DNA from 2 places in the Paraburkholderia sp. Ac-20336 genome. Region 2 is predicted to be linked to the other one. Evidence: predicted binding sites of a transcription regulator. Region 2 holds the regulator's gene; the other holds the start of a gene.
The links. Region 2 encodes LexA, which represses DNA repair genes until DNA is damaged. Its sites were predicted from a motif close to ACTGTATNNNNATACAGT; they were not measured.
Positions count from the first base shown of each region.

Region 1: GXB81_RS23205 (PA0069 family radical SAM protein) is a predicted target of LexA. The motif match lies at 1,941-1,958, and genes of this name have one in related genera.

Region 1 covers NZ_JAAGPS010000101.1:7,107-14,642, forward strand. The annotation lists gene GXB81_RS23195 (D-amino acid dehydrogenase) at 1-1,153, opposite strand, end outside; gene GXB81_RS23200 (Lrp/AsnC ligand binding domain-containing protein) at 1,346-1,834, shown strand; gene GXB81_RS23205 (PA0069 family radical SAM protein) at 2,020-3,165, shown strand; gene GXB81_RS23210 (TM2 domain-containing protein) at 3,195-3,662, opposite strand; gene GXB81_RS23215 (sorbosone dehydrogenase family protein) at 3,955-5,064, opposite strand; gene rpsP (30S ribosomal protein S16) at 5,311-5,565, shown strand; gene rimM (ribosome maturation factor RimM) at 5,700-6,407, shown strand; gene trmD (tRNA (guanosine(37)-N1)-methyltransferase TrmD) at 6,421-7,200, shown strand; gene rplS (50S ribosomal protein L19) at 7,366-7,536, shown strand, end outside.
Region 2 covers NZ_JAAGPS010000062.1:18,355-25,890, reverse strand. The annotation lists gene GXB81_RS18405 (hypothetical protein) at 1-121, shown strand, start outside; gene GXB81_RS18400 (ABC transporter permease) at 278-1,105, opposite strand; gene nodI (nodulation factor ABC transporter ATP-binding protein NodI) at 1,308-2,222, opposite strand; gene GXB81_RS18390 (universal stress protein) at 2,618-3,082, shown strand; gene GXB81_RS31785 (hypothetical protein) at 3,124-3,258, opposite strand; gene GXB81_RS18385 (DUF2939 domain-containing protein) at 3,375-3,992, opposite strand; gene GXB81_RS18380 (hypothetical protein) at 4,134-4,478, opposite strand; gene lexA (transcriptional repressor LexA) at 4,566-5,216, opposite strand; gene GXB81_RS18370 (sulfate ABC transporter substrate-binding protein) at 5,529-6,575, shown strand; gene cysT (sulfate ABC transporter permease subunit CysT) at 6,715-7,536, shown strand, end outside.

The DNA.
Region 1 (7,536 bases), on a different contig from region 2:
TCCAGCCGAGCGTGCCATGCCCCGTGTTCAGGAACAGGTTCGGCACCGGCGTGCGGCCGACGATCGGCGTGCCGTCCGGCGTCATCGGCCGCAGACCGGTCCAGAAGGTCGCCTTCGACGTATCGCCGCCGCCCGGGAACAGGTCGTTCACGCACAGTTCGAGCGTTTCGCGGCGCGCCTGGCGCAGCGATTTGTCGAAGCCGACGATCTCGGCCATGCCGCCGACGCGAATCCGGTCGTCGAAGCGCGTGATCGCGATCTTGTAGGTCTCGTCGAGCACCGTCGACACCGGCGCGGCCGCCGCATCGACGATCGGCGCGGTGATCGAGTAACCCTTCAGCGGATAGACCGGAATCTTCACGATGCCGTCGAGGAAGCGCGTCGAGTACGAGCCGAGCGCGACCACGAACGAATCCGCACGCACCAGTTCTCCGCTGCATTGCACGCCGGCGATGCGGCCGCCCGCTATCGCGAGCGCGTCGATCGGCGTGTTGTAGCGGAACTTGACGCCGAGTTCTTCGGCGAGCGCGGCCAGGCGCGTCGTGAACATCTGGCAGTCGCCGGTTTCGTCGCCGGGCAGACGCAGGCCGCCCGTGAGCTTGTGCGATACCGCGGCAAGCGCCGGTTCGGCCTGTGCGAGTTCGGCCGCCGACAGCAGTTCGTACGGCACATTGGCGTCCTGCAGCACGGCGATGTCTTTCGCGGCGCCGTCGAACTGCTGCTGCGTGCGGAACACCTGCAGCGTGCCGCCGGTGCGGCCTTCGTAGCGGATACCGGTGTCGGCGCGCAGCGCCTGTAGACAATCGCGGCTGTATTCGGCGAGGCGCACCATGCGGCTTTTGTTCACCGCGTAGCGCGACGCCGTGCAGTTTTGCAGCATCTGCCACATCCATTGCAGCTGGAACGCCGTGCCGTCGAGACGGATCGCGAGCGGCGCATGCTTCTGGAACATCCACTTGACGGCCTTCAGCGGCACGCCCGGCGCAGCCCACGGCGACGCATAGCCCGGCGAGATCTGGCCCGCGTTGGCGAAACTGGTTTCGAGCGCCGGGCCGGCCTCGCGGTCGATGACGGTCACCTCGTGACCCGCGCGCGCAAGATAGTACGCACTCGTCACGCCGACCACGCCACTGCCCAAAACGACGACTCGCATAGCTGCTCCAGATATTTCAGAAAGGTGAGTAGGGCGGTGGCGTTCGCCGGAGGTGTCGAGTTGGCTCGATTCACGTTCGACTCGTCAGTGCTAACCCGAGGTGTAACGCGGTTTGCCCAGTGTTAACCGCTATACTATTAACAGCCCGTCAGGTTTTGTTATCGTATTTTCATCATTTTCAGAAAAAACATCATGCGTACACAGCGCCAGCCCGTGCGGGCCCTCGACAAGCTCGATCACAAGATCCTGCGGCTCCTGCAGCAGGACGGCCGGATGGCGATGAAGGACCTCGCGGAGCAGGTCGGGCTGTCGGTGACGCCGTGCATCGAGCGCGTCAAGCGCATGGAGCGCGACGGCGTGATCATGGGCTACCACGCGCGCGTGAACCCCGCCGAGCTGGGCGCGGCGCTGCTCGTGTTCGTCGAGATCACGCTCGACCACAAGAGCGGCAACATGTTCGACCAGTTCCGGCGCGAGGTGCAGAAGATCCCCGAGGTACTCGAGTGCCATCTCGTCTCGGGCGACTTCGATTATCTGATCAAGGCGCGCATTGGCGAGATGGCCGACTACCGTAAGCTGCTCGGCGACATCCTGCTGCAGCTGCCGGGCGCGGTGCAGTCGAAGAGCTATGTGGTGATGGAGGAGATCAAGGAGACGCTGACGATCGCGGTGGGCGAGTAGCGGCTCCTAGGCGGCACAAGAGGGAATAAAGGCGCAAGGGCGCGCGGCGGCGGCTTCAGCGCCCAGTTCGCGGGCGTGGAAACAACGCTCGACAAACGGCGTAAACACTGTATATTTATACAGGTATTTTGCGCCGTTTTTTTTTGTTTGGACGTGCGTTTGTGTAGCTCTTGCCGTGGCTTGCCGTGACCGATCCCGACACCTCTTCCATTCCCGAATTTCCGATTGCGCCGCCTGCGCCTCGCAAGGGGCGCGGGGCGGTGACGAACCTGCAAGGCCGCTACGAAGTCGACCAGCGCGAAGCGGTCGACGACGGCTGGCTGCCGGGCGCCACGGAAGACGGCGAGCCGAGGGCGCTGCGCACGCAGGTGTTCGAGGAGCGCGCCAGGACCATCCTCACGCGCAATGCGTCGCCGGATATTCCGTTCGGCGTGTCGTTGAATCCGTATCGCGGCTGCGAGCATGGCTGCATCTATTGCTTTGCGCGGCCGACGCACAGTTATCTGGGACTGTCGCCGGGGCTCGACTTCGAAAGCCGTATCTACGCGAAGATCAATGCGCCGGAATTGCTCGAACGCGAGCTGTCGAAGAAGTCCTATGTGCCGGAGCCGATCGCGCTCGGCGTGGCCACCGACGCATGGCAGCCGGCCGAACGCGACTTGCGCCTGACGCGCCGTGTGATCGAAGTGCTCAGCGAACGCAGCCAGCCGTTCGCGGCGATCACCAAGTCGTCGCTGATCGAGCGCGACATCGACCTGCTCGCGCCGATGGCCGCGCGCGGGCAATTCATGGCGGCGATCACGATCACCACGCTCGATGCCGACATCGCGCGCACGCTCGAACCGCGCGCGGCCACGCCGTCGCGCCGTCTGCGCGCTATCCGTACGCTGAGCGAGGCCGGCATTCCGGTGGGTGTCAGCATTGCGCCGGTCATCCCGTTCGTCACCGAACCGGACATGGAGCGCGTGCTCGAAGCCTGCGCGCAAGCCGGTGCCAGCAACGCGAGCTATATCGTGCTGCGTTTGCCGTGGGAAGTCGCGCCGCTCTTCAAGGATTGGCTGAGCGCGCATTTTCCCGACCGGGCCGAGCGGGTCATGAGCCGCGTGCGCGACATGCGCGGCGGCAAAGACTACGACTCGTCGTTTTCGACGCGCATGAAAGGAGAGGGTTTATGGGCGGACATGCTCAAGCAGCGTTTTCACCAGACCGTGCGCCGTTTGGGGCTGAACGGGCGCGACCGGGGCATTCTCGACATGTCGCACTTCCGGCGGGGCGAGCCATCGCGTGAGCGGGAAGCGTCACGCGACAATCCGCAATTGAGGCTGTTTTAGCGCGGTGCCTGGAACCCGCCCGCTGGCCGTTACTGCGAGAGCGCCTTGGCTGCTTCCACCTGACTCTCGAAGTAGGTCTGGAACGAGACGGCGAGGCCGGTCATCAGCAGGAACGCGCCGATCAGCAGCGAAAAGATGACGATGAAAATGACCGTCCAGCCGGAGCGGCTTTTGCGTTGGGTGTGGGCGTTGAACTGCGCGTCCCATTTCTGATCCGGACGCAGCCCGTAGACGAGCGCGGCAAGAAACGCGGCGAAAAGCGAAATGGCGCCGATGGTCGCGAGCACCCAGCCGAGTATCGACGCGCGCTCGGTGGCGATCAGCAACATCACGCCGGGAATGCCGATCAGCGTGCCGATCAGATGCGCCCAGCCGTAAATGTCCCGGGTGCCGTACAGATAGAAGCGATGGGCGCCGAGGCTGCCGAAAAGGAACGCGAGCGCGGCGGTAATGGTCTTGGATCTGAAGCGCGGGGAAGTCGAGGCAGCGGTGGACATGGACGCGTGGGCAGAATGACGGGCGGTCGAAAGGAGCGGCAGGAGCGGCGCGCCGCATGGCGCGGACCGACGCGCATTCTACGCCTGCCGCGCGCGGGAGGTCACATTGCGACTAGGCGCGGGGCTGAAGGCGGGTAGGGAGCCGGCCGTGAGGGCTGAACGTTTGTGTAAGGGTGTTTGCGGCAACGCAGACGTCTCGTGCGGACGGATTTTCTTCGGCGCGGCCCGCAGGTTTGGCGGGTGCTGCAGAGGGGCTGCCCTCGGGGTTGTCGGGCAAGCCTGCGAACGATCGCTAAGGCGCCGAATACGTCACGCGATAGATCGCGCCGGCGTAATCGTCGCTGATCAGCAGCGAGCCGTCGGGCAGCGGCAGCACGTCGGCGGGACGGCCCCAGACGGTTTCGCCCGGTTGTAGCCAGCCTTCGGCAAAGACTTCCTGGCGCGCGTTGCCGCCGTCCGGATCGGCGATCACGCGCACGACGCGGTAGCCGGACTTCTTGCTGCGATTCCAGGAGCCGTGTTCGGCGATGAAAATGTTGTTGCGGTAGTCGGCCGGAAACATCGCGCCGTCGTAAAAACGCATGCCGAGCGCGGCTACGTGCGCGCCGAGCTTGGCGACGGGCGGTGTGAACTCGCTGCACGCGTGGTCCTTACCGAATTCGGGGTCGGGCGTGTCGCCGCCGTGACAGTAGGGAAAGCCGAAATTCATCCCGAGCCGCGGCGCGCGGCTCAGCTTATCGCTCGGGATGTCGTCGCCGAGCAGGTCGCGGCCGTTGTCGGTGAACCACAGTTCGTGCGTGACGGGGTGCCACGCGAAGCCGACCGAATTGCGTATGCCGCGCGCCACGACTTCATAGTGGTTGCCGTCGGGGTCCATGCGGCCGATCAGGGCGAACCGGTTCGGGTCCCTGTCGCAGATGTTGCACGGCGCGCCTTGCGGCACGTAGAGCTTGCCGTCCGGGCCGAACGCGATGAATTTCCAGCCGTGATGCGTCTCCGTGGGCAGCTTGTCGGTAATGATGACGGGCTTTGGCGGATCGCCGAGATGGGAGTCGATCGCATCGAAGCGCACGATCTTCGACACGGCGGATACATACAGCGCGCCGTCGTGCCATGCGATGCCAGCCGGCATCTGCAGGCCGGAAGCGATGATGTGGCGGCCCGTCACGCGGCCGTTGCGCAGTTCGAGCGCGTAGACGTGCCCGTCGAGGCTGCCGACATAAAGAATGCCCTTCGGCGAGAGCGTCATTGCGCGTGCGCTCGGCACTTCATCCGACAATACTTCGATGTGAAAGCCCTGCGGCAGTCTGATTTTCTCGATGGGCAGCGAGGCCGCCGCTGTCAGTGTCTGTGTGGCGAGCACGGCTGTGGCTGCGAGGCGCGGAATCCGGCTGCGCACCATGCGGGCAAGCCCCGTCAAGCGTGCCAGAAAGAGAAAAAAAGCGGGCAGAAACGGAGTGGGCTGCGGGCGTTTCACGGGCGATCCTTCAGGTATTTCGGGCATTTGGGCGGGTTCGCGAGCCCGCGATGGGGGGCCGGCGCAGCCGCATTGCTCAGTTTATCCCGGTAAGTGTTTGTTATGGCGTCGGTTTCCCGCTATAATCGCGTGTTTCAGTCGTTCCGCACCCCGGTTTTCAAGGATTCTAATATGGTCATCATCCGCTTGGCTCGTGGCGGCTCCAAGAAGCGCCCGTTCTACAACATCGTCGCTACCGACTCGCGCAGCCGTCGTGACGGCCGCTTCATCGAGCGCGTCGGCTTCTACAACCCGGTCGCTACGAAGGGCGAGTCCCTGCGTATCGCTCAGGACCGCCTCACGTACTGGCAAGGCGTTGGCGCGCAACTGTCGCCGACCGTCGAGCGCCTCGTGAAGGAAGCGCAAAAGGCGCAGCCGGCTGCCTGATATGGCGGTCCGCATGCGTATCGTCGTCGGTTCGGCCGGCGGCTCGCGCAGCTTGCGTGGGCAGTCCGATACGTACATTGTTTTACTGAAGCAGACGGCGAAGTCGTCTTCGAGGCTATCTCCGGGTTTATCTCATGTCTGAGCGTGATTCCGGCAGTTCTGGTCGCGCAAAGGCGTCTGGTCAGGCGTCGTTCGGTGCATTCGTCCGCAAGCCGGTCGAGCGGGCCGAAGACAAGGCGAAAGCCAGTGCGGCAAGTAGCGCTTCCGCAGCCGCTGAAATGCGCGCGGAAACGCTGGCAAGCTGGCCGGCCGATGCGGTCGAAGTCGGCGCAATCGTCGACGCTTACGGCCTCAAAGGCTGGGTCAAGGTGTCCGCCCACGCGGATGCCGGGCGGGGTGGCGACGCCCTGTTGAGCGCCAGACGCTGGTGGCTGCTCAGAGGCGACGAGCGCAGGTCCGCACCGGCCTTGCAGGCCAGGACTCATAGCGACAGCGTGGTGGCCCATCTGGGCGGCACCGCCGACCGCGACGAGGCATTCGCATTGCGTGGTTTTCGCGTGTACCTCAGCCGCAGCGAATTTCCGGCTCTCGAAGCCGACGAATTCTACTGGGTCGATCTGATCGGACTCACTGTGGTGAACCTCGCCGGGTTTGAACTCGGCAGGGTTGCAGGCATGATCGACAACGGTGCGCAGTCGGTGCTGCGTATCGAATATCCGGCTACCGACAAAAGCGGCAAGCCGGTCGCAGACGAGCGCTTGATCCCGTTCGTCGGCGTCTATGTCAAAACGGTGGACCAGGCCGCGAAGCAGATCGTCGTCGACTGGGAAGCCGATTATTGAAATCTTTCGTTGAATGGAGAGAGCGGTGCAGTTCGATGTCGTGACGCTCTTTCCGGAAATGTTCCGCGCGCTGACCGACTGGGGCATCACCAGCCGGGCCGCGAAGCAGGAGCGCTATGGGTTGCGTACGTGGAATCCACGCGATTTCACGACCGACAACTACCGCACGATCGACGATCGCCCGTACGGCGGCGGCCCCGGCATGGTGATGCTGGCCAAACCGCTCGAAGAGGCGATCGGAGCCGCGAAAGCGGCGCAGGCACAGCAGGGCATCGGCGCGCCGCGCGTCGTGATGATGTCGCCGCAAGGCGCGACGCTCGATCACGAGCGCGTCATGAAGTTCGCGGCCGAACCCGGTCTGATACTGTTGTGCGGGCGCTATGAAGCGATCGATCAGCGTCTGCTCGATCGTGTCGTCGACGAGGAAGTCAGTCTTGGCGACTTCGTGCTGTCGGGCGGCGAGTTGCCCGCGATGGCGTTGATGGATGCGGTCGTGCGTCAGTTGCCCGGCGTGCTCAACGATTCGCAGTCGGCGGTGCAGGACAGCTTCGTCGACGTGCTGCTCGATTGTCCGCACTACACGCGGCCCGAGGAATACGAGGGTGTGCGGGTGCCCGATGTGCTGCTCGGCGGCCATCATGCGGAAATCGAGGCGTGGCGGCGGCGCGAAGCGTTGCGCAACACGCTGAACAAACGGCCCGATCTGATCGTGAAGGCCAGAAAGAATAAAATGCTAAGCCGTGCCGACGAGGCATGGCTCGCAAGTCTCGCGAAGGAAGAGCCGAAGGCCTGAGGCCCCGGTCTTTCGAGCGGGTATAGGCGGTGCCGTTCATGCGTGGGCGGTGCCAGATGTGAACCCATCCTCTATCGGGGCCGTCGTCGAGCGCAGTGGGGCAACCCACGGGAAACCAGCGCAAGGCAGGTACGAACGCCGACAAGATGGATCCAGGAGTCAGTGATGAATCTGATTGCAAAACTCGAGCAGGAAGAAATCGCGCGCGTTCTCGGCGAAAAGACCATTCCCGATTTTGGTCCGGGCGATACGGTCATCGTTAGCGTGAACGTGGTTGAAGGCACGCGTAAGCGTGTGCAGGCTTACGAAGGCGTCGTGATCGCCAAGCGTAACCGT
Region 2 (7,536 bases):
GGTGTTCCGCGTCGAGTGGCAGCGCGCCGACGGCAAGATCGGACGTCATGAGGGAGGACCGTTCGCGACGGTCGCGTTTATCTCGGACGTCGATATTCCGTGGACCGATGACGAGGATTGATCGGGAGCCAGACTGAGGCGCGGGAGCGCTGCGGTTCAACCCCGCGCGCGGACAGCATCGCGCGTGCCCGATGCCTTGCACGGGTGGCTCACGTTTCTTGCCTGGCGTGACGTGCAGGGTTCCACGGAGTGGGGGCCGCGGCTTGCCGCACTCGGCCTACTTCATCATCCTGCGGCGAAACAGAATCGCCGCTACGACGAAGCCACCCACCGCATACGCGGCCAGCACGCCCGCGTGCCACAGCGCGTGAGCGACCGGCCGCCCGAGCATGACCGGGCGCATCAGTTCGACCGCATGCGCGAGCGGCAACGCGCCGGTCGCGGCCTGCGCGGCGGCAGGCAGTTGCGAGGTCGGAAAGAACACGCCCGAGAGCAGCAGCATCGGCGTGAGCACGAGCGTCTGATAGAACATGAAAAAGTCGTACGACGGCGCGAGTGCCGTCACGATCATCGCGATGCTGGCGAAGGCGAGACCGGCCAGCACGATGACCGGCAAGCCGAGCAACATCGATGGAAAGCTCGCGTAGCCGAGCACGCCGGCCACGAGCATGATCGCGGCGCCCGACAGCATCGACTTGCTGGCTGCCCAGATCACCTCGCCGAGCACGATATCACCGAGCGTGAGCGGCGTGTGCATGATCGCTTCCCACGTGCGCTGCACGTGCATGCGCGAAAAGCCCGAATACATCGACTCGAAACTCGCCGACATCATCACGCTCGAAGCGACCGTGCCCGCCGCGAGAAACGCGATGTACGAGACGCCGTCGACGTGCCCGACCATCAGCCCGAGTCCGAGGCCGAGCCCAAACAGATAGATCATCGGGTCGGCGAGATTGCCGAACATCGACGCAAGCGCGAGCTTCTTCCAGACCAGATAGTTGCGGCGCCACACCGCGATCCAGTTCACGGCGTTGGCGGGGAAAGCGGCGAACGGTTCCTGTGCCGAAGGCGTGCCGCCGTGGGTTTCGTAGGTGCGTGCGTCCATGAGGTGTCTCGGGTTGTTCTCGCGTGCCCGGGGTTTGCCGGGTGCCTGCCTTGTGCCTGGTCCGTGCCTGCTTTGCGCGATCTTCTCGGCGGCGTCCTTTGTTTGCGGTTTCTATCCGGTTGCCGCATCTATTGTGCGACGTCGCGGCCGCTTATGCCTCGCGTGCCGGGCATGTTTCGACGCCTCGTTTCGATGCGCGTTCTCAATCCTGCATCTCGCGGCCCGTGAGCCGCAAAAACACGTCTTCGAGATTCGCCGGCCGATGCAGATAGCGCAGATCGGCGCGCTGCTTGAGCCGCGCATGCACAGGCTGCGCGTCGTTCACGTAGCAGAACAGGGTTTCGCCGCTGATCTCGGTTCGCTCGGCGAGCGGCGCGAGTTCGTCGCGCAACGCAAACGGGTCGGCGCCGTAGATCTCGATCACGTCGCAGCCGATCTCGGAGGCGATCAACTCGCTCGGCGCGCCCTCGGCGATCTTGCTTCCTTCCTCGATCACGCAGAGCCGATGACATAGCCGCTCGGCTTCTTCCATGAAGTGCGTGGTCAGCAGGATGGTTTTGCCGCGCGCGAGCAGCGAGCGCAACCGCTCCCAGATCAGATGCCGCGCCTGCGGATCGAGCCCGGTGGTCGGCTCGTCCATGATCAGCACGTCGGGGTCGTTGATGAGCGCACGCGCAAGCGTGAGGCGCCGCTTCATGCCGCCCGACAGTTCGCTCACGCGTGCGTCCGCCTTGCTTTCGAGCCGCGCGAATTCGAGCAGTCCGGGCACGGCCGCGCGGCATTGCGCGGCGCTCAAGCCAAAGTAGCGGCCGAACACGAGCAGGTTTTCGCGCACCGTGAAATCGGGATCGAGGTTGTCGAACTGCGGCACCACGCCGACGCGCGCCCGCGCCACGCGCGCACGGCCCGGAATCGGCTCGCCGCACAGGCGGATTTCGCCGGCATCGGGCGACGCGATGCCGAGCAGCATGCGCAAGGTCGTGGTCTTGCCCGCGCCGTTGGGGCCGAGCAGGCCGAAGCATTCGCCCGCATTGACATGGAACGACAATCCATCGACGACCGTTTTTTCGCCGTAGCTTTTCCTGACCTGATGGAATTCGATAGGGGCGGCAGGCATGGATCGACGAAGGCTCCGGAAGAACACGCTACGGCAGGCAATGGACGCGGTGCGCGCGGATGGCCGCAACGGCTACGAAAGCAGTCCATTCTAGGGCATTGTCGAGCGAAGACGCCTGCAGCCCTGTTGGGCGTAGACGCGTGTTGGACATCCTTCAGGCACCTATCGTGCTGGGGAATCGATGCTCGGGGGCGACGCTGAACGGAGCGTCGCCACGCGATATTTTTTGCGCTGCCATATTTGCGTGCAAAACCGGGCCGATGCCGCCGCAACGTCCGTGCGGCCTGCATTAACCTGTAGCGACTACGCACTTAGCGTTTTCCATCTCTTGCAAGCTGAATTGCGGCGCACCATGATTGACTCAGACCGCGCTTTCCGCGCGAAGGGAGAAAATGATGGCGAGCTACCAGAAAATCCTGTTGTGCTACGACGGCTCGCGCGAAGGCCGTAAAGCCCTGCGTTGCGGCGCCGATCTGGCGTTGGACCTGAAGGCGGAAACGCATTTGCTGTCGGTGGTCGACATGCGTTCCAGCATCGCGCAAAGCGCGGGCCTGTTGACCGACGTGGCCTGTGGCAGCTTCGAAAAAACCGCCCGCGAGATTCTGCAGGAGGGCGTGAACTGGCTGACCGAGCGCGGCGTGAACGCACAAGGGCATTTCGCGTTCGGCCATCCGATCGACGAGATCGCCAATCTCGCCAATGAGTTGCAGGTCGATCTCGTGGTGGTCGGTCATCGCTGCCGGACCGGCTTGTCGCGCTGGTGGATGGGCGCGGGTAATACGCCGCTGCTCGATCGCGTGTCGTGCAGCATTCTGGTCGCGTGTTCGTCGGTGCAGGAGCAACAGCAGGCCGCGGCCTGACGCGGTGATGTACCGATGAGCGTTGCCTGAGCAACGCTTGCTTATGCAAGATGAGGCACGATCACGCGCGGGATTTCGACATGGCGCGATCGTGCATGAGAGTTGACGCGTGCGGCTCGTTGCGTGCCGGTCTGAATGAGGGCTTGCACGAAGGTCTGAATGACGGCGAGCGCCATTGAAAGACCTCGATGCGGTATCGAACTGCGCCGGGTGTATCGAAACGCTTGTCGCATCCTGCCGAGTGGCCGGCTACGATAGCCGGCCACTCGACCATTCAGATCAAACTTCCCATTCACTCGTTCAGATTGATCGCGGCGAGCTTCCACGTGATCAGACCTTCGCGGCGGAAGATGGCCGAGTAGTTCGCATTGCCTTCGCCGCGCCGGTACGTGATGACGAATTCATTGAGGCTGCGATAACCGGCCGTGCTTTGCCGCGCGGGCGGTGCCGCATTCGGTTGATTGGTGTTGTTTGCGGCGGGTGGCGCCGGCTGGCCTTCCGTGCCCGCGGCAGGTGGTGCCGCCGGCTGCTCGCCCGGGGTGCCGCGTGGCGGCATGCCGTTCAGCAGGGCCGCGACACCGTCTGGTGTCGCATAGGCATCGACGAGCGGACCGATCAACGTCACGCCGATCACCGCGCCAATCGTGGCTATCTTGTTACCGGCGTCCGCTTCGAGCCGGCGCGTCAGCATGTCGGCCACCTGCAGCTTGAGGCTGTCGCGTAACGCGGGAAAGTCCACGTACGAATTGACGGTTTGCACGTCTCGCGCATCGGCCGCGCGTTTGAGATTGTTCACCGCGATATACGGCGACGCATAAATAAACCCTAGCGCGGCAATCACGATGACCACGATCAACGTGATAAGTAGTGGCCGGGTGGCACTGCCCTGGATGCGTTTCTGAACTCTCATCGGATCGGACTCTCCCGTCAGGTTGGGTCTAACGTGGACCACGGCGAGGACGAAACGATCCCAATACCACGCGAATACCTGAACACAGGAAGTACGCTCCGCGTTCATTCACAAATTATTCAGGACTCGCTCAGAATTTGCTCAGGACTCGAACACCGCGCCGTGCATATTGGCTTCGTCGGCTATGCAGCGATCGATCATACGGCATACGGCCTCGATCGTGCCGACCATGATTAATCGCGATGGCCCATGATAGACGCGCACCGGCGCGCGCCGCGATGGCTCGGCCGTATTCAAGCCCGAATTCAGCGAGACGCGCGCGAATGCCGGCAACGACGACGGCAAGCCGGAGCTTGCAGCGGGCTCGTCGAACAGCGACGGCGTGTGCTCAGCGGGCGCTTCGATCAGTGGGCAGGGCGTGAGCTTGCGCAGATGGCGCAGACGGCCGAACTGGCGAAAAGGCAGCAGACGGGCAAGACGTTCCATGAGTCTCTCCAGGCGATGCGAGGTAAATGCAGCTTGGGTTGGACAAACCGGCGCGAGCGGTCCTGGCGGTACGGACGTACCAGCCAATCAGAACTCGCTCGGGCGGATCAGCCCTACGGCGATCCCTTCCAGCGCGAAATCCGCGCTGCCGGTTGCCACGAAGATGTTTTCGTAATCGGGGTTTTCCGCGATCAACTCAATGCCGTTCGAGCGGCGCTTCAGGCGCTTGACCGTGACGTCGTCTCCGAGCCGGGCAATGATGATCTGGCCGTCCTTCGCTTCGCTGCGCTTTTGCACCGCGAGCAGGTCGCCGTCGAGAATGCCCGCGTCGCGCATCGACAGGCCGCGCACCTTCAGCAGGTAGTCGGGCTTGCTCGAGAACAGCGCCGGGTCGCATGCGTAGTGCTGCGAGATATGTTCCTGCGCGAGGATCGGGCTACCCGCCGCGACCCGGCCGATGAGCGGCAGCGACAACTGCATGAGCCCCGCGTGCGGCAGCGTGAACTGGTGCGGCGCATCATCCTGCCCGGACAGCAGGCGGATGCCGCGCGAGGCGCCGGCCGCGAGCTCGATCACGCCCTTGCGGGCCAGCGCGCGCAGATGTTCTTCCGCCGAATTGGCCGAGCTGAAACCCAGTTCGGCCGCGATTTCGGCGCGGGTGGGCGGAAAGCCGGTGCGTTCGATCGCGCGGCGGATCAGATCGAAAACCTGCTGCTGTCGTGCGGTGAGTTTTGTCATGGCCACTGTATGTATGAACAGGTGACTGTATTTTTATACAGTATTCGGCGCATTTCAAGCTTTACTTTAAGTTCTCGAAACGGGGGACGTTCCGGCGTCGCTTTGGGGCGTCATCGCGGCTGTTTGGTCGTTACGGCGCCGCGCCCGTCTGCCGTTACCACTTTTGCGTATTAAAAAATGAAGAAACATTATTTTTAATGATGAAAGCGCTTCGATAGACTGGCTTCCGGGTTGGCGCTCATGTGCACGTGACCGCGACGCAAAACAACAGCAGATTCGCCGAGGCGGATCATCACGCGGAGAAAAGTTGACATGAACCATCGGCAGACGGGGCTTACGGGCAGGACGAAACGATTCATCGCGGCATTGGCCGTCGGCGCGGTGGGCGCGCTCGGCATGTTCGGCGCGAGCGGGGCGGCGTATGCCGACACGACGCTGCTCAACGTGTCCTACGACCCGACGCGCGAGCTGTACCAGGACATCAATCAGGCCTTCGGCAAGGAATGGAAGGCGAAGACCGGCGAGACCGTCAATTTCAGGCAGTCGCACGGCGGCTCGGGCGCACAGGCGCGCTCGGTGCTCGACGGCCTGCAGGCCGACGTCGTGACACTGGCGCTCGCTTACGACATCGACGCGCTCGCGAACAAGGGCCTCGTCGACAAAAACTGGCAGAAGCGCCTGCCCGACAATGCCTCGCCCTACACGTCGACGATCGTGTTCCTCGTGCGCAAGGGCAACCCGAAGCACATCAAGGACTGGGACGATCTCGTCAAGCCGGGCGTGTCGATCGTCACGCCGAATCCGAAAACCTCGGGCGGCGCGCGCTGGAACTACCTCGCCGCGTGGGCGTACGCCGAGCACCTGGCGGGCGGCAACGCGCAGACGGCGAAGGCGTTCGTCGGCAAGCTCTATAAAAACGCGGGCGTGCTCGATTCGGGCGCGCGCGGCGCGACCACGAGCTTCGTGCAGCGCGGGATCGGCGACGTGCTGATCGCCTGGGAAAACGAGGCGTTCCTGTCGCTGAAGGAATTCGGCCCGGACAAGTTCGAGATCGTCGTGCCGTCGGCGAGCATTCTTGCCGAGCCGCCGGTCGCGGTGGTCGACAAGGTCGTCGACAGGCATGGCACGCGCAAGCTCGCCGAGGCCTATCTGAACTTCCTCTATAGCGAAGAGGGCCAGGAGATCGGCGCGCGCAACTTCTATCGTCCGCGTTCGAACAAGGTGCCGGCCGAGCTGACCGCGAGGTTTCCGAAGCTGAAGCTCTACACGGTGGACGATTCGTTCGGCGGCTGGGCTAACGCGCAGAAGACCCATTTCGCGGACGGCGGCGTGTTCGATTCAATCTATCAGCCGCAGTAACAGCGGTTGCCGCCGCGCCTGAAAACGAGCGCGGCGGCAATGCCGCATCAGGCAGCATAAGACGACATAAGGCAACGCGCGGCGCGGCGGCGCGCGGGCCATCCGCCGCGCGAGCATCAACCCTGAACGAGTATCCAGCATGACCACGTTGACCTTTCGCAAGCCGAGCGCATTGCCCGGCTTCGGCCTGACACTCGGCATCACGGTGGCGTATTTGAGCCTCGTGGTGCTGATTCCGTTGGCATCGACCTTTCTGAAGACCTCGACGCTCGACTGGGACCAGTTCGTGCGCGCGGTCACCTCGCCGCGCGTGCTCGCGTCGTATCGGCTGACGTTCTTCTCGGCGCTCGGCGGCGCGCTCATCAACGCGGCGTTCGGCTTTCTCGTCGCGTGGGTGCTGGTGCGCTACACGTTTCCGTTCAAGCGCATCGTCGATGCGGTCGTCGATCTGCCGTTCGCGCTGCCGACCTCGGTGGCCGGCATTTCGCTCGCGGCCGTGTATGCGGGCAACGGCTGGATCGGCCAGTTTCTCGTGCCGCTCGGCATCAGGATCGCGTTCACGCCGGCCGGCGTGCTGGTCGCGCTGACGTTCATCGGCCTGCCGTTCGTGGTGCGCACGGTGCAGCCGGTGCTGGAGGAGTTCGAACGCGAGCAGGAAGAGGCGGCCGCCTGCCTCGGCGCGTCGCGCTGGCTCACGTTTCGCCGCGTCGTGCTGCCGGCCGTGTTGCCGGCGCTGCTGACCGGCTTCGCGCTCGCCTTTGCGCGCGCGCTCGGCGAATACGGCTCGGTGATCTTCATCGCCGGCAACGTGCCGATGAAGTCGGAGATCACGTCGCTGCTCATCATCACGAAGCTCGAACAGTACGACTACGCGGGCGCGACCGCGCTCGCGGTCGTGATGCTGATCGTGTCGTTCCTGATGCTGCTGTTCATCAATACGTTGCAGTGGTATTTGCAGCGG